4 regions of the Pantoea sp. X-Soil-MYKO-1785 genome follow, and region 1 is predicted to be linked to each of the others. Evidence: riboswitches for the same ligand, from Rfam matches in the RefSeq annotation. Region 1 holds a riboswitch; each other region holds the start of a gene.

What was found. Region 1 has a riboswitch for thiamine pyrophosphate ahead of thiB (thiamine ABC transporter substrate binding subunit). Riboswitches for the same ligand answer to the same signal wherever they lie in the genome.
Region 2: linked by a shared signal. The riboswitch ahead of tenA (thiaminase II) and the one ahead of thiB (thiamine ABC transporter substrate binding subunit) in region 1 are both predicted to bind thiamine pyrophosphate.
Region 3: linked by a shared signal. The riboswitch ahead of thiC (phosphomethylpyrimidine synthase ThiC) and the one ahead of thiB (thiamine ABC transporter substrate binding subunit) in region 1 are both predicted to bind thiamine pyrophosphate.
Region 4: linked by a shared signal. The riboswitch ahead of thiM (hydroxyethylthiazole kinase) and the one ahead of thiB (thiamine ABC transporter substrate binding subunit) in region 1 are both predicted to bind thiamine pyrophosphate.

Annotation. Positions count from the first base shown of each region.
Region 1 is NZ_AP036000.1:685,199-690,686, reverse strand. It holds gene AC6I8D_RS03055 (MFS transporter) at 1-206, opposite strand, end outside; gene sgrR (HTH-type transcriptional regulator SgrR) at 460-2,121, shown strand; TPP riboswitch at 2,157-2,259, shown strand; gene thiB (thiamine ABC transporter substrate binding subunit) at 2,305-3,291, shown strand; gene thiP (thiamine/thiamine pyrophosphate ABC transporter permease ThiP) at 3,267-4,877, shown strand; gene thiQ (thiamine ABC transporter ATP-binding protein ThiQ) at 4,861-5,488, shown strand, end outside.
Region 2 is NZ_AP036001.1:374,413-379,900, forward strand. It holds gene AC6I8D_RS21720 (sensor domain-containing phosphodiesterase) at 1-809, shown strand, start outside; gene AC6I8D_RS21725 (ABC transporter substrate-binding protein) at 846-1,781, opposite strand; gene AC6I8D_RS21730 (ABC transporter permease) at 1,805-2,569, opposite strand; gene AC6I8D_RS21735 (ABC transporter ATP-binding protein) at 2,566-3,306, opposite strand; gene tenA (thiaminase II) at 3,303-4,019, opposite strand; TPP riboswitch at 4,101-4,203, opposite strand; gene AC6I8D_RS21745 (6-phospho-beta-glucosidase) at 4,327-5,488, opposite strand, start outside.
Region 3 is NZ_AP036000.1:238,516-244,003, forward strand. It holds gene thiC (phosphomethylpyrimidine synthase ThiC) at 1-1,361, opposite strand, end outside; TPP riboswitch at 1,447-1,547, opposite strand; gene AC6I8D_RS01085 (Rsd/AlgQ family anti-sigma factor) at 1,701-2,207, opposite strand; gene nudC (NAD(+) diphosphatase) at 2,297-3,067, shown strand; gene hemE (uroporphyrinogen decarboxylase) at 3,108-4,175, shown strand; gene nfi (deoxyribonuclease V) at 4,178-4,846, shown strand; gene AC6I8D_RS01105 (YjaG family protein) at 4,910-5,488, shown strand, end outside.
Region 4 is NZ_AP036000.1:2,805,590-2,811,077, reverse strand. It holds gene ahpF (alkyl hydroperoxide reductase subunit F) at 1-13, shown strand, start outside; gene AC6I8D_RS13445 (AEC family transporter) at 66-1,025, opposite strand; gene AC6I8D_RS13440 (hypothetical protein) at 1,124-1,321, opposite strand; TPP riboswitch at 1,643-1,744, shown strand; gene thiM (hydroxyethylthiazole kinase) at 1,779-2,576, shown strand; gene thiD (bifunctional hydroxymethylpyrimidine kinase/phosphomethylpyrimidine kinase) at 2,563-3,363, shown strand; gene AC6I8D_RS13425 (GntR family transcriptional regulator) at 3,414-4,100, opposite strand; gene AC6I8D_RS13420 (mannitol dehydrogenase family protein) at 4,201-5,488, opposite strand, start outside.

The DNA of each region.
Region 1 (5,488 bases):
ACCAGCATACTCACCACGATACCGGCCACCGCATTGATAGTGAAAAACAGCCCGACCCAGAATGGGCGGGCCTGCACCTCACGGGTTAAAAACAGGCTGAGGGTCGGTGCCTGCAATGCGCCCGCCACGCCCAGCATGAACGAGGCGACCATAAAAGCGAGGTAGACCGGATTGATGCGGCGCTGCCGCGTTAACAGCGATTTCATACCGAAATCCCTTACAGGATGAACAGGGGAAGAGAAGAAGGGTAGACGATACCGTGCAGCATGAAAAAAGCCAGCAGAGATCATCTGCTGGCGGTGTAATTGCACCCTACTCAGAAAAGCATCCCGCTGAACAGCGGCATGAGGGTCGAACGCCATTCATAGCTGAATGCCTCCCGCTCTTCCCATAGAGCAAAGTTTGCCCTTAAAATGCGGCAAGAAAAACAGAGCGCTTTTCACCGGGAGTTCCTCTTTTATGTTCTCATCTCGCCTGAAGCAGCAGTTCATACGCCTGTGGCAAAGCTGCCAGGGGCAGACGCAGGAGATCACCCTGAGCGAACTGGCTGACCTGCTGCACTGTTCACGCCGGCATATGCGCAACTTACTCAACCGGATGCAGGCGGCCGGCTGGTTAATCTGGCAGGCCGAAGCCGGACGCGGTAAGCGCTCACAACTGACCTTCTGCTACACCGGGCTGGCGCTACAGCAGCAGCGCGCTGAGGATCTGCTGGATCAGGATCGCATCGATCAGCTGGTGCAACTGGTCGGCGATAAGAATCAGGTCAGGCAGATGATTGGCGCTCACCTTGGCCGCAGTTTCCGTCAGGGAAAACACATTCTGCGGGTGCTTTACTACCGCCCGCTGCTGAATTTGCTGCCGGGCTCCGCCCTGCGCCGCTCCGAAACCCATATTGCCCGCCAGATTTTTAATGGCCTGACGCGCATAAATGAGGAAAATGGGGAAATAGAGGCCGATATTGCCCATCACTGGCAGCAGACTTCCCCGCTCCACTGGCGCTTTTTTCTGCGACCGGCGATTCGCTTTCATCATGGTCGCGAACTGGAGATGGCCGATGTTATCGCCACGCTGGAACGTCAGCGTCAGCAGCCGCTGTTTTCCCATATTCAACAGCTCGACTCGCCCGCTCCGTGGACGCTGGATATCACCTTAAGCCAGCCCGACGACTGGTTACCCTGGTTACTGGCCAGCGTCAGTGCGATGATCCTGCCGCGCGAGTGGCCCACGCAGCGCGACTTTGCCCGCCAGCCGATCGGCACCGGCCCTTACAGCGTGATCCGCAATCAGGAAAGTCAGCTGAAGATAGAAGCCTTTGATGATTATTTTGGCTTTCGCGCGCTGATTGATGACGTCTCTATCTGGGTACTGCCGGATATCAGCGATGAGCTGGTCTACGCAGGTGTGCGCCTGCAGGGCGACGGCGCGGATGAGATCCAGGAAGAGAGCCGGCTGGAAGAAGGCTGCTACTATTTGCTGTTTGATCAGCGTTCGGAAAAAGGCCGTGACGAGACGATACGGCGCTGGGTCAGCTATCTGTTCAATCCCATCGCCCTGCTCAACCACGCCGGCGTCGGCTATCAGCGTTACTGGTTTCCGGCCTATGGCCTGCTGCCGCGCTGGCATCACCGCCGCGATCTTACCCCGGTCGAAAAGCCGCCCGGCCTGACTCACCTGACGCTCACCTGGTACAGTCAGCACGTTGAGCACGAAGGCATTGCCAATGCGTTGCGTCCGCTGCTGGCGCAGCACGGCGTTACGCTGGAGACGCGTGAAGTCAGTTACGAATGCTGGCATCAGGGCGAGGCCGACAGCGATATCTGGCTCGGCAGCGTGAACTTCACGCTGCCACTGGCCTTTTCACTGTTTGCCCAGCTGTATGAGATCCCGCTGCTGCATCACTGTTTGCCGATCGACTGGCACGCTGATGCCGCCCGCTGGCGTGAAAAAGCGCTGCCGCTGGCCGAATGGAGCAAGCGGTTAGTGGAAGAGGCCGGTCTGCATCCGCTGTTCCACCACTGGCTGCTGCTTGAAGGTCAGCGCAGCATGCGCGGCGTGCGGATGAATACCCTCGGCTGGTTCGATTTTAAATCTGCCTGGTTTGCGCCGCCCGCGCTGTAACGCTTTCGCGCTGACGCTGAAATGACTAGAATGTGACGTTCTCAACGGGGTGCCGCCTGCTGACCGCAAACGGCTGAGAGAGACCCGTCGAACCTGATTCGGTTAATACCGACGTAGGGATTTGAGAGGCCTGCTGCTCAGATCCTTTGCGACTCATCCCCTATTCTCCTGAAGGAGCGCAAAGTGTTTAACAAAGTTCTGCCACTGCTGCTGTTACTTTCCACCCCGGTACTGGCTGCCAAACCGGTTCTGACGGTTTACACCTACGACTCCTTCTCCGCTGACTGGGGCCCCGGTCCGGCGGTCAAAAAAGCCTTTGAAGCGCAGTGCGATTGCGAACTGAAATTTGTCACGCTGGAAGATGGCGTGTCGCTGCTGAATCGCGTGCGAATGGAAGGCAAAAACAGCAAAGCGGATGTGGTGCTGGGACTGGATAACAACCTGCTGCAGGCGGCGCAAAAAACCGGTCTGTTTGCCGCCAGCAAGGTCGATACCGCGCAGCTGACGCTGCCGGGTGGCTGGCACGACAGCACCTTTGTTCCGTTTGATTATGGCTATTTCGCCTTCGTCTATGACAAAACCCGCCTGAAAAATCCGCCGAAAAGCCTGAAAGAGCTGGTAGAGAGCCCGGAAAAATGGCGGGTCATCTATGAAGATCCGCGTACCAGTACCCCGGGATTAGGTCTGCTGCTGTGGATGCAGAAAGTCTATGGCGATCAGGCCCCGCAGGCATGGCAAAAGCTGGCGCAGAAAACCGTGACGGTCACCAAGGGCTGGAGTGAAGCCTACGGTCTGTTCCTGAAAGGCGAAGGCGATCTGGTGCTGAGCTATACCACCTCGCCGGCCTATCACATCATCGAAGAGAAAAAAGAGAACTACGCCGCCGCACCGTTTGCCGAAGGCCACTATCTGCAGGTCGAGGTTGCTGCGCAGTTAGCCAGCAGTAAACAGCCGAAACTGGCGCAGCAGTTCATGCAGTTTATGGTCTCGCCGGCGTTCCAGAACACCATCCCGACCGGCAACTGGATGTATCCGGCGATCAAAACCACCCTGCCTGCTGGCTTCGCCACGCTGCAGGTGCCCGCCACCGCGCTGCACTATTCGCCGGAAGAGGTAGCCAGCCAGCGCTCTGGCTGGATTAGCCAGTGGCAACGCGCCGTCAGCCGCTAATGCCGCGCTGGCTGATCCCCGGGTCGCTCGCCACGCTGCTGTTAATCAGCGTGGCGCTGTTCGCCTTTATCTCGCTGTGGAATGCCGCGCCGGTCACCGACTGGCGTAGCGTGCTGCTGGATGAGTACCTGCAGCACGTTGTGGCGTTCTCCTTTGGTCAGGCGCTGCTCTCCGCCCTGCTGTCGTTGCTGCCTGCAGTGCCGCTGGCGCGCGCCCTCTATCGCCGCCGCTTTCCCGGTCGTCAGCTGTTGCTGCGTCTGTGTGCCATGACGCTGGTGCTGCCGGTGCTGGTGGCGGTGTTTGGCCTACTGACGGTCTATGGCCGCGTCGGCTGGCTGGCGCAGATGTGTCAGCTGCTGGGCATTGACTATCACTTCTCACCCTATGGGTTACAGGGCATTTTGCTGGCGCATGTTTTTTTTAACCTGCCGCTGGCGACGCGTCTGATGCTGCAGGCGCTGGAGAGTATTCCGGCCGAGCAGCGTCAACTGGCCGCACAGCTTGATCTGCGCGGCTGGCACCACTTTTGCCTGCTGGAGTGGCCATGGCTGCGTCGTCAGCTGCTGCCGACCGGCGCGCTCATCTTTATGCTCTGCTTCGCCAGCTTCGCCACCGTGCTGTCGCTGGGCGGTGGCCCCCAGGCCACCACCATTGAACTGGCGATCTTTCAGGCGCTCAGTTACGACTACGATCCCGGTCGAGCCGCCTTGCTGGCGCTGATTCAGCTCAGCTGCTGTCTGACGCTGGTGCTGCTCAGCCAGCGGTTCAGTAAAGCGCTCCCTGCCGGTACCAGCCAGCTGCACGGCTGGCGCGATCCACAGGATTCTCGTCTGGCTCAACTAACGGATGGGTTGCTGATTATGCTGGCGTTACTGCTGCTGCTGCCGCCGCTGGCGGCGGTAGTGGTGGATGGCTTGCACGGCGGGCTGCGCGGCGCGCTGGCCCAGCCAGCGCTGTGGCAGGCGACCCTGACCTCATTGCGCATCGCGGTCGGTGCCGGCCTGCTGTGCGTAATACTGACGCTGATGCTGCTGTGGAGCAGTCGCGAATTGCGTCTGCGTCAGCGCCCGCTCGCCGCACAGCTGATCGACACCAGCGGCATGCTGATTCTGGCAATGCCCGGCATTGTGCTGGCGACCGGCTTCTTTCTGCTGTTTAACGCCACCGTTGGCCTGCCGGCGTCGGCGGACGGGCTGGTGATCTTTACCAATGCGCTGATCGCCATTCCCTATGCGCTGAAAGTACTGGAAAACCCGATGCGTGATCTCGCCGAGCGCTACGGCAGGCTATGCGATTCACTGGATATCCACGGCTGGAACCGACTGCGGTTGATTGAACTGCGGGCGCTGAAACGTCCGCTGGCACAGGCGCTGGCGTTTGCCTGCGTGCTGTCGATCGGTGATTTTGGCGTGGTGGCGCTGTTTGGCAACGCCGACTTCCGCACCCTGCCGTTCTACCTTTATCAACAGATTGGTGCCTATCGTGGTGCCGACGGCGCAGTCACCGCTCTGCTGCTGCTGCTGCTCTGTTTGCTGCTGTTCACCCTGATGGAAAAATTACCGGGCCGCCATGCTGACACTGAATAATCTCACTTACCTTTATCAGCATCTGCCGATGCGCTTCAGCCTGCATGCCGAACGTGGCGAGCGGCTGGCGATCCTCGGGCCAAGCGGTGCCGGAAAAAGTACCTTACTCAGCCTGATCGCCGGTTTTCTGCCGATCCGCCAGGGCACGCTGATGATTGATGGCCAGGATCATAGCCACAGCGTGCCCGCCAGGCGGCCGGTATCGATGCTGTTTCAGGAGAACAACCTGTTTCCGCACCTCAGCGTGCAGCAGAACATGGCGCTGGGCCTGCACCCGGGACTGAAGCTCAACGCAGAGCAGCGCCAGCAGCTGGCTGCGCTGGCCGATCAGGTGGGATTGGGCGGTCTGCTGGCGCGACTGCCGGGCGAGCTATCGGGGGGCCAGCGTCAGCGGGTGGCGCTGGCGCGTTGTCTGCTGCGCGATCGCCCGGTACTGCTGCTGGATGAGCCTTTTTCGGCGCTGGATCCGGCGCTGCGCAGCGAAATGCTGCAGCTGGTGCGCTCGGTGTGCGAAGCCCGCAACATCACGCTGCTGATGGTGTCGCACAGTCTGGAAGATGCGCAACAGATCGCACCGCGCAGCGTGGTGATTGTTGATGGACGGGTTTACT
Region 2 (5,488 bases), on a different replicon from region 1:
TGTCGTTTGATGAAAGTTACGACACCCGTCGTACCGACGACTTTATGATCATGAACGATCTGGCGCAGGCGCTGAAAAAGGATGAAGGCCTCTATCTGGCGTATCAGCCGAAAGTCTGCCTTAAAACCGGTAAAACTGTCGGGCTGGAGGCGCTGATTCGCTGGCATCATGCCGAACGTGGCGAGCTGTTCCCGTCTGAGTTCGTGCCTTTAGCCGGCAAAACCAACCTGATCTCTGACCTGACTAACTGGGTCATCGATCATCTTATCGAGCAGCTCGCGCGCTGGAATCGCGAGTACAGCCTGATTCCGGTGTCGATTAACGTCAGTGAGCGGGACTTCTCCAAAGTGGAGTTTGCCGATTCGCTGCTGGCGAAACTGCAGGCGGCACAACTGCCAGCTTCGGTTATTGGCATTGAGTGTCTGGAGAATGAGCTGATCACCGAGAGCAACGTTGCTATCCGCGGTCTGGAAGCGCTGAAATCGCACGGGTTTGTTATTTCGCTCGACGATTTTGGGACCGGCTACAGCAACATCAGCTATCTGCAGGATATCCCGCTGGACGTGATTAAAATCGACATGTCGCTGATATCGCGTATGGCTGAAGATGACTCATCAAAAATCATCGTTAAGCGGATTATTCAGATGCTGAAAGAGCTGAATTATACCGTGCTGGCGGAAGGGGTGGAGACCGAGGCGACGCTGTCATTACTGAAAGAGTACGGATGCGATCAGATTCAGGGCTATTTCTTCTCTAAACCGCTGCCTGCCAGCGACATCGAACACTGGCTCTATCAGAAACCGTTGTGATACTAAGCCCGCAGCAATCGCTGCGGGCTTAGCCGATCACTGCCCGTCGATAGCGTAACGCTCAACCGGAGTTATCTTTTTAATCAGCCGGTTATCAAACAAAAACTGCTCGTAGGCCTGATAACGGGCTCGGTCCAGCTTCGCCGGATCGGCAGCAAACAGCGGCAGCGAAGCCTGCCACGCCTGATGGTTGAGCGGCGTATTCAGTTCAGGATGCCGGGCGGCAAAAGTCTGCCAGCTGGCTTCAGGATGGGCCTGCAATTCCGCGTTGCCGCGTTTCAGCGCCCGCAGGAATTTTTTGATTTTCTCTGCCTGCGCGTCATCGCGGTTCGCGACAATAATCAGCTCGTCATAGGCGGGCACGCCATAATCCTCGACCTTAAACACCACCGGATCTTTACCCTGCAACCTGATCTCCAGCGCTTCAATATTCCGATAACCGCCAATCACCGCATCCACCTGGCCGGTCAGCAGGGCGCTGGTCAGCTGGAAATTGACGTTAACCAGTTTAACCTCGCTGGCCTTCAGACCGTCATGTTGCAGCATCGCCTCCAGCGTGGCCTGCTCTATCCCGCTGACCGAATAGCCGATCCGTTTGCCCTTTAAGTCTGCCGGTTTTTTTACCGTCTTATCCAGCGTAATCAGGGTATTCAGCGGGGTGTTTATCAGGGTGCCGACCCGCATCAGCGGTAATCCCTGATCAGCAAAGAAATGCAGCTGCGGTTGATAGGTAATGGCTAAATCTGCCTGCTTCGCCGCCACCAGCCGCGGGGGCAGAGCTGGATCGGACGGTGGAACCAGCGTGACATCCAGACCTTCCGCCTTAAACGCGCCAATTTGCTGCGCCACCATTATCGGCGCATGGTCTGGGTTGATATACCAGTCGAGCATCAGCGTCAGTTTTTCTGCTGCATGAAGCGGGCTGGCGAGTGCTGCGCTGATGATCAGCGCCGACAGAACAGGTTTACGCATCGGATTTTCTCGCAGGATAGAGGTCATAAGGAATTATCGGGCGCCCAGGCGATCAGGCGGCGAAGCAGGGCATCGACCGCCAGCCACAGCGCCAGCGTCATCAGCACCAGAATAAACAGCGCGGCAAAACAGATATCACTTTGCATCCGGGCGTTGGCGTTAAGCATGACGTAACCCAGACCTTCGGCCGAACCGACCCATTCGCCAATAATCGCGCCGATTGGCGCGATGGCCGCGGCCATCCGCAGCCCCGAGCCGAGCGCTGGCAGGGCGGCCAGCAGCCGGACATGGCGCAGTTGCGATCCTCGTGAAGCGCCCAGCGTGCGAGCCAGATCGAGATAACCCGGACTGACGCGGCGCAGGCCATCATAAAAGGCCGAGGTCACCGGGAAGAAAATCACCAGTACCGCCATCGCCACTTTGGCGCTCATGCCGAAGCCAAACCACAGCACCAGCAGCGGTGCCAGTGCAAAGACCGGAATCGCCTGGCTGGTGAGCACCAGCGGCATCATCCAGCGCTGCAGACGTGGCGAAAACGTCATGCCGAGCGCCAGCAGGCAACCCAGTACTACGCCAATCGCCATTCCACTCAGGATTTCAGTGAAGGTGATCAGGCTGTGATAGCCGAGCCAGCTCTTACTGGTCCAAAGCGCCTGCGCAACGGCCGCCGGTGAAGGCAGCAGAAACGCCGGCACCGGCAGCAACGTCACCAGCCACCACAGCGCAATCAGGCCGCTGCACAGCGTGATGCCACGCCACAGCGGGGCAAAGCGGCTGAGCTGTTTCATAGCGTCACCTTAGCCAGCTGTTGCAGCAAAGCGGCCTGGCTGCGAATCACGCCAGCATCATCAGGCGCGCGCGGCGGCTGACCCGCTAATGGCGGGCAGGGTTCAATGCCTGAGCCGGTCAGCACCCGCATATGATGGCTGAGTCGGCAGGCTTCCGCCGCGTCGTGAGTGATCAGCAACACGGTATGTTGCGCCAGCACCCCGGCGGCCAGGGTCTGAATCTGGCTGCGGGTCAGCGCGTCGAGCGCGGAAAAGGGCTCGTCCATCAGGACAATCGGCTTTCGTGCATATAAGGTGCGCGCCAGTGCGGCCCGCTGCCGCATGCCGCCAGACAGGGTGGCGGGCCGGGCCGTTGCGTAGCGAGTCAAACCAACCCGCGCCAGCAGATGCTGCGCCCAGTCGCGGTCCGGTTTTTCGCCGTGCAGACGACTGGCCAGGCAGACGTTTTGCTCCACGCTCAGCCACGGATAGAGCAAATCCTGCTGGCCCATCCAGGCGATCCGCCCGGCCAGCGGCAGGCCATCACTGCCGCTGACCAGCCCGGATGTCGGCGGCGTCAGGCCAGCAATGACGCGCATCAGGCTACTTTTCCCGACGCCGCTGGCACCCAGCAGCGCAGTGAAGGCCGCGGCGGGGATCTCCAGGTCGAGTGAGTCGAACAGTCGATGCGAACCGAAATCCAGCCTGAGCTGACGGACAGAGATGCCCGGTGGCGATAACCGCGTTGAACCGTTCATCGGGATGCAGTCAATGAGTCATTCAGGCCCATCTGCTGCTGGTCGAGGCCCATCTGCCAGAAGTCGGATTCCAGCCGGGTGGCGGTAGTGAATATCGTCGCCAGTTGGTCGAATCGCTCAGCCCCGGCGCGCTGTTGGGCCAGCGTTTCAAACAGATTCAACGCCGCGCGAACACCGGCCAGATAATCGGCATCGCCGTAATTCTGAATCCAGTCGGCGTAAGGATTGCCTGCGATCACCGTCGCGGGATGGTGTAACAGCGTCAGGCCGATTTCAGCATAGCCGGCAACGCACGGCATTAGCGCGGTCATCAGCTCAAGCGCATCTCCGCTGTGGCCGACGTCCAGCACGTAACGGGTGTAGTTGATTGTTTCAACGGCTTCGGCCTGGCTGGCCAGCACGGCTTCGCTGATCCCCCACTGCTGGCAGTAAGCCACATGCAATGGCAGTTCATTGACGATGGCGTTGAGAGATGCCGTTGCTGCACGTAACGCTGCCGGGTCGTGCAGTTTACTGACCAGCAGCCCATAGGCGCGGGCAAAGTGCAGCAGAAACAGATAATCCTGGGTGAGGTAATGACGAAAAGCGGCAGGAGGCAACTGGCCCTGGCCGAGCTGCTGCACAAAATCGTGCGACACGTAGGCGTGCCAGTGATCGCCCGCCTGGTGACGCAGGCGGCCATAAAAGCCGGTGTCGAAAAGCGCAAGTGACATAGGATCTCCATTAACGGTTCGTTAACATAAGGAGATCCGGGCATACGATGAAGAACAGGCAAAAACGCAGAAGATGATGCAGAAACGTTGCCGACCCGTCCCTTCGCTGGCATGACCCAGATCAGGTTCAAAGGGTTCGGCTTGCGCCATCTCAGCCCATTACAGGACACCCCTCGGAGACGTTTGTTATACGATAATTATCTGCTGAATACAACGGCACGCCGCAGTCCAGCTCAACCAGTCGCCCGCTTACTGCTGCGGGTCGGCTGACCAGAATAGCCTGTTCTGTCGATACAAGGTGACAGCGTCACTCCAGATCTTCACCATTGCTGGCGATCACTTTTTTATACCACCAGAACGATTTTTTCCGGCTGCGCGCCAGCGTGCCGTTGCCCAGATCGTCACGATCGACATAAACAAATCCGTAACGTTTACTCATTTCGCCGGTCGAGGCGGCAACCAGATCGATGCAGCCCCAACTGGTATAACCCATCACCGGCACACCGTCCGCAATCGCATCGCCCATCGCCCGGATATGTTCACGCAGATAGCTGATGCGGTAATCATCTTCAATCTCACCGGCGTCATTAAAGGTATCCCGTGCGCCCAGACCATTTTCGACCAGAAACAGCGGCTTCTGATAGCGGTCATACATCATATTCATGGTGATGCGTAAGCCAAGCGGATCAATGCCCCAGCCCCATTCACTGCGCGTCAGATGCGGGTTGGTCAGAGATTTCACCACGTTGGCGGCGCTGCTGTTAAGCTCGTTCATCTCTGCTGACGCGCAACGCGAGGCGTAGTAGCTGAACGAGACAAAATCGACGCTGTTTTTCAGAATCTCAGCATCGCCGTCGTCAATCTGCAGGCTGACCCCTTTTTCCCGAAACAGGCGGGCCGCGTAGGCGGGATAGTATCCGCGCGCCTGCACATCAATAAAGAACAGGTTTTCGCGGTCTTTTTCCAGCGCCGCCCAGACATCTTCCGGTTTGCTTGACCATGGATAGAAGTTGCCGCCCGCCAGCATGCAACCGACCTGATTAGCCGGATTTATTTCATGGGCGATTCTGGTCACCAGCGCGCTCGCCACCAGCTCATGATGGGCCGCCTGATACTTAACCTGCTCATGATTTTCACCTGCTTCAAACACCAGCCCGGCACCGGAGAACGGACTGTGCAGCAGAATATTGATCTCATTAAAGGTCAGCCAGTACTTCACCAGACCGTCAAATGCCTCAAAGCAGCTGCGGGCATAGCGGGCAAAAAAGTCGATCATCTTGCGGTTGCGCCATGAGCCATATTCAGTAACCAGATGCATCGGCACGTCAAAGTGACACAGCGTAACCAGCGGTTCGATATTGTATTTACGGCACTCTTCAAACACCGCCCGGTAAAAGGCGATCCCCTGCGGATTCGGCGTCAGCTCATCCCCATTCGGAAAGAGACGGCTCCAGGCGATAGAGGTGCGA
Region 3 (5,488 bases), 450 kb from region 1:
ACATCGAGCTGCTCTGTCATATTACGGCGGATCATATGCATCGGGACGTGGCCGGGGCCTTCAATCATCACCTGCACATCATATTCCCAGGCGATCTGCGTCAGCTCGCCCAGCGTTCGCAGTTCGGCAAACTGCGCTTCATCGTTAGCATCCTGAATCGAGCCAGGGCGTAAACCATCGCCCAGCGACAGTGAGACATCGTAGGCCGCGCAGATTTCACAGATTTCGCGGAAATGCTGATAGAGGAAGCTCTCCTGATGATGCGACAGACACCATTTCGCCATGATCGAGCCGCCGCGCGAGACAATGCCGGTCAGCCGTTTTGCCGTCATCGGCACGTAGCGCAGCAACACGCCAGCATGAATGGTGAAGTAGTCAACGCCTTGCTCAGCCTGTTCCAGCAGCGTATCGCGGAATACTGCCCAGTTGAGCGCTTCGGCCACGCCGTTCACTTTCTCCAGTGCCTGATAAATCGGCACTGTGCCGATTGGCACCGGGCTGTTACGCAAAATCCATTCGCGCGTTTCATGAATATTACGGCCAGTAGAGAGATCCATCACTGTATCGGCGCCCCAGCGGGTCGACCAGACCAGTTTCTCTACCTCCTCCTCAATCGACGAGCTGACCGCTGAATTGCCGATGTTGGCATTCACTTTGACCAGAAAGTTACGTCCGATAATCATCGGTTCCGATTCAGGATGGTTAATGTTGGCGGGAATAATCGCCCGGCCTGCCGCCACTTCCTGACGCACAAACTCCGGGGTGATGTTATCTGGCAAATACGCGCCAAAACTGTGGCCCGGATGTTGTTGCAGTAACACCTCACTGCGAATTCGCTCACGGCCCATATTCTCCCGCAGGGCGATAAACTCCATCTCCGGCGTAACGATGCCCTGACGGGCGTAATGCAGCTGCGTGACGCAACGGCCGGCGAGGGCGCGACGCGGCGTGGGCAGCGCGTCAAAGCGCAGGTGATCGAGGCTATCATCCGCCAGACGCTGCTGGGTATAGTCTGAACTGCGCTGTGGCAGCGGCTGGCTGTCGTTGCGTTCTTCGATCCAGCCCGCCCGCAACTTTGTCAGTCCACGATGCAGATCAATCTGCGCAGCGGGATCGCCATAGGCACCGGCGGTGTCATAGACCGGCACCGCCTCATTCTGCTCATACAGCGGCTGTTCTTTACTGCCGCCGACCGGGGTCGGACTGAGCCTGATTTCGCGCATTGGCACGCGAATATCCTGCCGGCTGCCGGTAATCCAGATGCGTTCAGAACGGGGAAATGCGCTGCCGCCTTGCAGTGAATCGATAAATTCCTGCGCCAGGGCACGCTGTTCACGACGGGTCATTTTTGAGTCAGACATAGCAATCTTCCAGTAAGTGGGAATGATGCTTGTCCGGAGTTCGGAAGGAGTAACAGCACGGGCAGTGCAAAAGACTGGCGTACCGATAATATTTACTCTTGTTCCCTTCGCAGGTTCTAACCTGATCAGGTTCCGCGGATCCCGAATTAACGGTCTCAGCCCAACTGGGCACTCCGACAAGAATGCGGTTTTACGCTGCGGCTGGCAGAGCGCCCGCTGAAGACGAAAAACCTTAACGTTCAAACAGAAAAAAATGGGTTCTTCTGGCGTCGGCCATCAGAACCCCTTCAGCATAAAAGGGCTGCAACTGAATCACAACCCCTTTACCTGCGTTTAACCTTATGCCGGACGAGCAATCTGGCTGTCATTGGCCACCGGTGGTGGTGCCAGGTGGTTATCCCACGCCAGCTGGATCAGCTTGTCTTCCAGCGTAAAGCGCGCCTCCAGCACTTCACCGACTTCAGACAGCGCCTGCTGGAACGTCATGCAGTTATCGTCATCGATCGCCTGCTGCAGATGGCCATCATACAACTGCATCAGGCGTTCAGTATTGGCTTCCAGCGGGGGATAGATTTGGGCTGCCGCGATCATCGGGCTGTCACCGCTCATCTCACTGATGATGCGTTCGTAAATACTAAAGTGACCGGCGGAAAGATAATCGACCAGGCCATGACAAAAGTTATCCAGCGCCTGCTCATCGAGGCGGGTCAGGGCTTCTTTATTGGGTTTAAGTCCGACCAGATGATAATAGGTTACTAACAGCTGGCGACGGGCTTCCAGCCACGAATCGACCAGTTCGTTACTGCCACCTACGCGTTCGGCCAGGACGTCTAACTGGTTAAGCATATCTAACTCCATGTGAGTTATAGTTGTTTATCTACACACTTAACATCAGGACTTCAGCGTGCGAGTTGACGCTAAGGATGACGAAATAAATGCAATGCGAAATCTCAAGCGTAGACGCTGGATGGTGGATTGTCAGCCACGAGCAGAAACTTTGGTTGCCGCAAGGTGATTTACCCCACGGAAGCGCCGAAAATTTTGGTCTGACTGGCACCAAAGCCCGGGTAATTGGCGAGTGGCAGGGGGAAAAAGTCTGGCTGATTTGCGAGCCACGTGCAGAGAGCATGTTCTCGGTGCGGCAGCTGATCGATCTGGATGTCGGACTGTTTCAGCTGGCGGGCCGCGGCGTACAGCTTGCGGAGTTCTACCGTTCCCATCGCTGGTGCGGCTACTGTGGTCACGAAATGCACCACAGCAAACATGAGTTTGCCTGTCTGTGCAGTCATTGCCGCGAGCGATATTATCCGCAGATTGCGCCCTGCATTATCGTGGCGATCCGGCGTGGCGATGAGATCCTGCTGGCGAATCACGCCCGTCATCGTAATAACGTTTATACCGTACTGGCTGGATTTGTCGAAGTCGGCGAGACGCTGGAACAGGCGGTGGCACGTGAAGTGATGGAGGAGAGCAATATCCGCGTCAAAAATGTCCGTTACGTCACCTCCCAGCCGTGGCCATTCCCGCAGTCGCTGATGACGGCGTTTATGGCGGAATATGATAATGGCGATCTGCAACATGACGGCAAAGAGCTGTTGGATGCGGCCTGGTTCCGTTTTGATGCCTTGCCTTTACTGCCGCCACCGGGCACCGTGGCGCGCCGCCTGATTGAAGATACCGTCGCCCTGTGCCGCGCCGAAGCGTGAAAGTGCTACACTACACGCCTGAAATTGAGAGAGTAATGAAATGAGTGAACTGAAGAACGATCGTTATTTGCGTGCCCTGTTACGTCAGCCAGTCGATGTAACGCCAGTGTGGATGATGCGCCAGGCCGGACGTTATTTACCAGAATACAAAGCGACGCGCGCCGAAGCGGGTGACTTTATGTCGCTGTGTAAAAATGCTGAGCTGGCCTGTGAGGTGACGCTGCAGCCGCTGCGCCGCTATCCGCTGGATGCTGCAATCCTCTTCAGTGACATCCTGACTATCCCTGATGCGATGGGCCTGGGCCTCTATTTCGAAACCGGCGAAGGTCCGCGCTTTTCGCATCCGATAACCTGCCGGGCAGATGTAGAGCGTTTGCCGGTGCCCGATCCGGAAATGGAACTGGGTTACGTAATGAACGCGGTGCGCACCATCCGTAAGAGCCTGAACGGCGACCTGCCGCTGATCGGATTTACCGGCAGCCCGTGGACGCTGGCAACCTACATGGTGGAAGGCGGCAGCAGCAAAGCGTTTACCAAAATCAAAAAGATGATGTACGCCGATCCCGCCACGCTGCATGCGATGCTGGATAAACTGGCGGACAGCGTCATTCTTTATCTCAATGCCCAGATTCGCGCCGGCGCGCAGTCAGTAATGGTATTTGATACCTGGGGCGGCGTCCTGACCGGCCGTGATTACCGCGAGTTCTCGCTGCACTACATGCACAAAATCGTCGACAGCGTGCTGCGTGAGAACGACGGTCGTCGGGTGCCGATTACCCTGTTTACCAAAGGGGGCGGGCAGTGGCTGGAAGCGATGGCTGAAACCGGCTGTGATGCGCTGGGCCTCGACTGGACCACGGATATCGACGATGCACGCCGCCGTGTCGGTGACAAAGTTGCACTACAGGGCAACATGGATCCTTCTATGCTTTATGCGCCGCCGGCCCGTATTGAACAGGAAGTGGCCGGGATTCTGCAGCGCTTTGGCAACGGCACCGGTCATGTTTTCAACCTTGGTCACGGTATTCATCAGGATGTGCCGCCGGAAAATGCGGGTGTGTTTGTTGAGGCGGTGCACCGTTTATCGCGTCCTTTCCATCAGGAGTAACCATGGATATTGCCGCACTTCGCGCTGAGCAGTTGCAACGCGCCGCTGATGTGGTGCGTGAAGATGACTTTGACGTATTGCCGCCACGCTTTATTGGCGGGGCGGACGTCGGATTTGAACAGGAAGGCGCCGTCACCCGGGCGGCGCTGGTGATACTTGAGTGGCCCTCGCTAACGCTGGTGGAGCATCGCATTGCGCGTATCGAGACCACCATGCCTTATATTCCCGGCTTTCTCTCCTTCCGTGAGTACCCGGCGCTGATGGCGGCATGGCAGATGCTGGAGCAAAAACCGGACCTGCTGTTTGTCGACGGTCACGGTATCTCCCATCCCCGGCGGCTCGGCGTTGCGTCGCATTTTGGCCTGCTGGTGGATGTTCCGACCATTGGTGTAGCGAAACGCCGTCTGTGCGGTCGTTTCGCCGAACTGGATCCGCAGCCGGGCAGTCGTCAGCCGCTGATGGATAAAGGCGAACAGATCGGCTGGGTGTGGCGCAGCAAGCAGCGTTGCAATCCGCTGTTCGTGGCCACCGGGCATCGTGTCAGCCTTGATACTGCGCTGCACTGGGTTGAAAACTGCACGCGCGGCTACCGTTTGCCGGAGCCAACCCGCTGGGCGGATGCGGTTGCCTCGAATCGTCCGACTTTCCAGCGCTGGCAAAACGCGCTTTAACACTGTTTGTGCTGCGCTTTTGCAGTTACACTGCCGCCAGCGAAACGAATAAGAGCCACCTTTATGTTACAAAATCCCGTTCATCTGCGTCTGGCGAAGCTGGAAAGCTGGCAGCATCTTACTTTTATGGCCTGCCTGTGCGAGCGTATGTACCCGAATTATCGGGCATTCTGCGAGCAGACCGAATTTGCCGATCCGGCACTCTATCGCCGTATTCTTGATCTTATCTGGGAAAACCTGACGGTCAAAGATGCGAAGATAAACTTCGACAGCCAGCTGGAAAAACTTGAAGCTGCCATTCCTGATGGCGATGCGTTTGAGGTTTACGGCGTATATCCGGCGATTGATGCCTGTGTGGCATTAAGCGAAGTGGTTCATGCGCAGCTGAGCGGCGACACACTTGAGCACGCGATTGAAGTCAGCGAGACCTCAATTACTACCGTTGCCATGCTGGAAATGACCCAGGCTGGACGCGAAATGACCGACGAAGAGCTCCGTGAAAACCCGGCCATCATTGATGAATGGGACCTTCAGTGGGAGATTTTCCGCCTGCTCGCCGAGTGCGAAGAGCGTGACCTTGAATTAATCAAAGGCCTGCGATCGGACCTGCGTGAAGCGGGAATTAGTAACATCGGTATAAAT
Region 4 (5,488 bases), 2.1 Mb from region 1:
AGCGGCTGAATAAGTTTTGCGATAGCCACGCAACAGCCCCTCGACTGATGTTGAGGGGCTTTTTTTTAATATCCCGCCAGCGTCATCAGCATCATCCACAGCGGCGTGGTCACCGCAGCAAACAGCGTCGAAAACAGCATGCTGGCAGCGGCCGGGCCGGTAATCACATTAAACTTCTGCGACATCAGGTAGACGTTGACCCCGACCGCCATCGATCCCAGCAGCACCACCACTTTACTCTCCAGCGGCGGCAGGCCGGTCAGCCAGGCGATGGCCCACACCGTCATCGGTTGCAGCACCAGCTTGAGCAGGCAGAGGGTATAACTCTCTTTCAGTCCTTCCCGCACCCGGTAATGAGCGAGGCTCATGCCAAGAGTAACCAGCGACAGCGGGGCGGCGATCGATCCCAGCATCCGCAGCGGTTCCGCGGCCAGCAGCGGCAGCGGACGCTGCAAAAAGCTCCAGCCGGTACCGCTGAGAATGCCAATAATCAGCGGATTCTTCAGCACGCCGATCGCGGTGCGTCCCAGCCCCTGCAGCGAGAAGCTGCCCTGTTTCGCCCACTCAACCGAGATTGTCAGCAGGGTCCAGAGGATCAGGCTGTTAAACACCAGCACCAGCGCCACCGAGGGCAGGGACGCTGGCCCCAGCAGCACCGTCGCCACCGGAATGCCGAGCATCACGTTATTGGAAAAGATGCCGCCCAGCGCGAAGACCGAGCCAGCAACGCCATCCAGCTTAAACAGCCGTTTTGCCACTATCCGGCCGACGATAAACACCAGCAGGCAGCTGCCAAAAAAGGCCAGCAGCAGCCGCGCGTCAACCGGCGGGCTCTGGTAGAAATGGCTCATCACGCCAAACAGCATGCAGGGCAGCGCGACGTTGAACACGAAGCGGTTCATCCCTTCGCTGATGCTGGCGGGCCATTTACCCAATCGCGTCAGGCCGTAGCCCAGCAGGATAAGAATAAACAGCGGTGCGGACAGATAGATTTGATGACTTAAGCTTTCAAACAGCAGTGGCATAGAGAGAGTCTGATCAGACGATGATTAGTTACCAGACTAACAAATTGCTAACTAACTGTTAACTTTAACTGTGTCTGAGCCGCTCGCCGTCAGGGCCGCTATCCCAGCCAGCGGCGCGCCTGTTGATCGCTGATATCCCGATAATAAACACGATGAATTGTTTCGCCGCAGCGCAGACAGCGGGCGGAAATATAGGTGGAAAGATAGTATCTGCCGTTTGGCGCGATAGCGCCACGGCGTTCGATAATAATGTCCTGCCATCGATGACGGTGTGGAATAAGCGCTGACAATCGCATCATACATCCTGAATAGTATGAAGTTCCGCTCCTGGAGTGGTTTAACTCCATGAAATGAGGTGTTTTTTCGGCGATGCTCTACGCAGGCTAATTATTATGGCTGGCTACCGCTTATGGGCGGAACCCGATGCCGCGATGGGCAGCACCTGTGCTCTGGCTTAAATGGCTACCTCAAAAGAGGTAGTTTTATGGCCCGCAGCATTAAGCCTGTTTTTGCCGTAGCGAGAATTGATCAGGATCATGCGAAGTGTCAGCGGCGCGAGGATGGGTGACGTGGCTGTGGCTTGCTTTCGCGGCGCCACCTCCTTATGCTGCAGGCTGTAACACGACTCGGGGTGCCGCTTTCCATACGGAGAGGGCTGAGAAATACCCGTATTACCTGAACTGGATAATGCCAGCGTAGGGAAGTCTGATGCCTGACCGCATTCGCCTTCTTGTTCGCCGGTTGGGAGCTATGATGACACATCAATCTCAACACCTTTCTGCTGCGCAATTCGCGCCCATTCTGCACCGTTTCCGCCGTCAGTCACCGCTGGTGCACTGCATGACCAACGACGTGGTACAAAACTTCACCGCCAATGTGCTGCTGTCGCTCAACGCTTCGCCAGCGATGGTGATTGATGCGGAGGAAGCCGCGCAGTTCAGCGGCTTTGCCGATGCCTTACTGATAAACGTCGGAACGCTGACCGTTGAGCGCCAGCAGGCGATGCAGGCGGCAGTCATGGCCGCCAGGCAGGCGGGAACGCCCTGGACACTGGACCCGGTGGCGGTCGGCGCACTGACGCTGCGCACCACTTTCTGCCAGCGGCTGCTGAGCCAGCAGCCGGCGGTGATCCGCGGTAACGCGTCAGAGATCATGGCGCTGGCGCAACAGGCCAGCGGCGGACGCGGAGTGGATAGCCTGCATCAGGCGGATGCAGCGCTGGAGGCTGCCCGGCAGCTGGCCCGCGACTATCAAACGCTGGTGATTGTGACCGGCGAAGTAGACTACGCCACCGACGGCCAGCGCACCTTTGCCATTCGCGGCGGCAGCCCGTTAATGACGCGGGTGGTCGGCACCGGCTGTGCGCTGTCGGCGGTGGTAGCCGGCTTCAGCAGTCTGAGCGGCGATCGGCTGCTCAACGTTGCCAGTGCCTGTCAGGTGATGGCGCGGGCCGGTGAACAGGCGGCGGCAAGCTCAGCCGGCCCCGGCAGTTTTGCCACAGCGTTTCTTGATGCGCTCTGGACGCTGGAGGTTGACCATGAAACGCATTAATGCACTGACCATCGCCGGGACCGATCCCAGCGGCGGGGCAGGGATTCAGGCTGATTTGAAAACCTTTTCAGCGCTGGGCGCGTATGGCACCAGCGTGATCACCGCGCTGGTGGCGCAAAATACCCGTGGCGTTCAGTCGGTCTACCGGATTGATGCAGACTTTGTGGCCGCCCAGCTCGACTCGGTGCTGGACGATGTGCGCATCGACAGCGCTAAAATTGGCATGTTGTCGGAAACCGCCATCGTCGGGCAGGTTGCGGCGCGGCTGAAACGCAGCGCAATTCCTTTCGTGGTGCTGGATACGGTGATGGTGGCGAAAAGCGGCGATCCGCTGTTATCCGCCGATGCCATTGCCAGCGTCCGCGAACTGCTGTTACCGCAGGTGTCGCTGATTACGCCGAATCTGCCGGAAGCAGCAGCGTTGCTGGGGTGCGCGGTGGCGGAGAGCGAAGCGCAGATGCGGGCGCAGGGCGAGGCGTTGCTGGCGGCGGGATGTCAGGCAGTATTGATCAAGGGCGGTCACCTGACGGCTGATAACAGCCCGGACTGGCTGATCACCCCGTCGGGCCAGCAGCGGTTCAGCACCGCGCGGGTCAATACCCGTCATACTCACGGCACCGGCTGCACGCTGTCAGCGGCGCTGGCGGCGTTGCGTCCGCGTCACGCCGACTGGGCTGATACGATCACCGAAGCGAAAGCCTGGCTGCAGCAGGCGTTGTTACAGGCGGATACACTGGAGGTCGGTACGGGAATCGGGCCGGTGCACCATTTTCATCAGTGGTGGTAGCGGTAGATGCGCCATCCCGCGCTGAGGCGGCGGGACGGCACATTACCGTGTCAGGGTGCTTCAAACCAGGCGCTGTTGCGCTCGGCGATAGGGGTTATTGAGAAAATCATCTCCTGCAAATGACGGCGCATCGCGGCTTCGGCGGCGTCTGCGTCGTGATGTTTCAACGCTGAAAAAATCTCCTCATGCTGCTCAATCAGGCTTTCCGGCGGTGAAACTTCACTCAGGGTGAGAAAACGCACCCGGTCCATCGCTGCTTTGATGTTCTCGACGGTTTCCCACGCCAGCTTGCAATCAATACTCTCGGCAATCAGCCGGTGAAACTCATCATCAAGGCTGAGAAACGCCTGGCTGTCATGCCGCTCAGCCGACATGCGTTGCAGCTGAAGGTTGTGTTCCAGCATCATCAGCGCCGGCTCGCCAATTTCCAGCGCCGCACGGCGCACCACGGAAACCTCCACCGCTTCACGGATGAAACGGCCGTCCGCCACCCGTTTGGCGGAAATTTTACGCACAAAGGTGCCGCGCTGCGGCAATACCTGTACCAGTCCGGCTTCGGCCAGCTTGATGAACGCTTCGCGCACCGGCTGGCGTGAGACGTTAAAACGCGCAGAGACCTCTTTTTCCGACAGCAGCGAACCCGGCTGAATCACACAGGTCACGATATCTTTGCGCAAAAACCGGTAAATCTGCTGATTCACCGGTTCGCTGGTGGTAATGGTATAGGCGATCGACATGCAGCAATATCCATATTACGGCTGGCTGGTGCCAGCCCGAAGGGAAAGAGTCAGTCTAATCAGCACGCTGCGTCTGCGCCAGTGCTTTGTCATCACAGCATCAGGCGCGGGTCATGTACTGCTGCACCGTCGCACGCGCACCCTGGGTAGTCAGCTGCTGATAACAGGCGGTCAGCCGGGCGACCAGATCGGCGTTGCCTGCCAGGTCGTCGCCGAAGATCTGGCGCAGGCCGAGTAGCGCACGCACGCGCGCTTCACCTTCTTCGCTGCTGGCCACGCATTCTGCCAGCGTCGTCTTCAGCGGATCGCGAACCTCAATCGGCTGACCTTGTTCGTCGGTCCCCCCGACATAGCGCATCCAGCCAGCCACGCCGAGCAGCAGCAGTTCACAGCGGCTGTTATTGCTCAGATGCCAGCGCAGACTGTCCAGCAGACGCTGCGGTAACTTTTGCGATCCGTCAGTAGCGATTTGCCAGGTACGATGTTTGATGGCGCGGTTTTCGTAGCGGGCGATCAGCGAATCGGCATAGGCTTCAAGGTCCACGCCCTGGGTGCGCAAGGTGGGAGCCTGCTCATCGACCATCAGTGAACGGGCAGCGGCGCGGAAGTGCGGATCGGCCATGCAGTCGCTGATGTGCTGATAACCGGCAAGATAGCCGAGGTAGGCGAGAAACGAGTGGCTGCCATTCAGCATCCGCAGTTTCATCTCTTCATACGGCAAGACGTCGCTGACCAGCTCTGCACCCGCCTTTTCCCACGCCGGACGACCGCTGACAAAGTTATCTTCAATAACCCACTGAAAGAACGGTTCCGCTTCAACCGCCACCGGGTCACGGGAGCCGAGCCGCCCGGCCAGCGCGTCAAAAGCTGCCTCGGTCATGGCCGGCACGATGCGGTCAACCATGGTCGAGGGGAAAGTGACATGTTGCTGAATGTACTCAGCCAGCGCCGCATCCTGGCGCTGCGCCAGCTGCACAATCACGTTGCGGGTGACGTGGCCATTCTCCGGCATGTTGTCACACGACATCACGCTGAAGGGCGGCAGACCGAGTTGCCGACGGCGATTAATCGCAGCCAGAATCAGCCCTGGCAACGAACGCGGCGTCTGTGGATTGTCGAGGTCATGCAGGATATCGGGATGATCCGGGTTCAGATTGCCGCTGGCTGGCTGATGGCAATAGCCTTTCTCAGTCACGGTCATTGAAACAATCGCCACCTCGGGCTGACACATGGCGTTAATCACCGCCTCAATGCCGTCGCCTTTGCCGTGCAGCGCCGCAGTAATCACGCCGATCACCCGGGTCTGCAGCGAATCATTCGCCATTTCGGTCAGGGTATAGAGCAACTGCTGTTCACGCAGCGCCTGAATCAGTTCGCCGCTGTTGAGG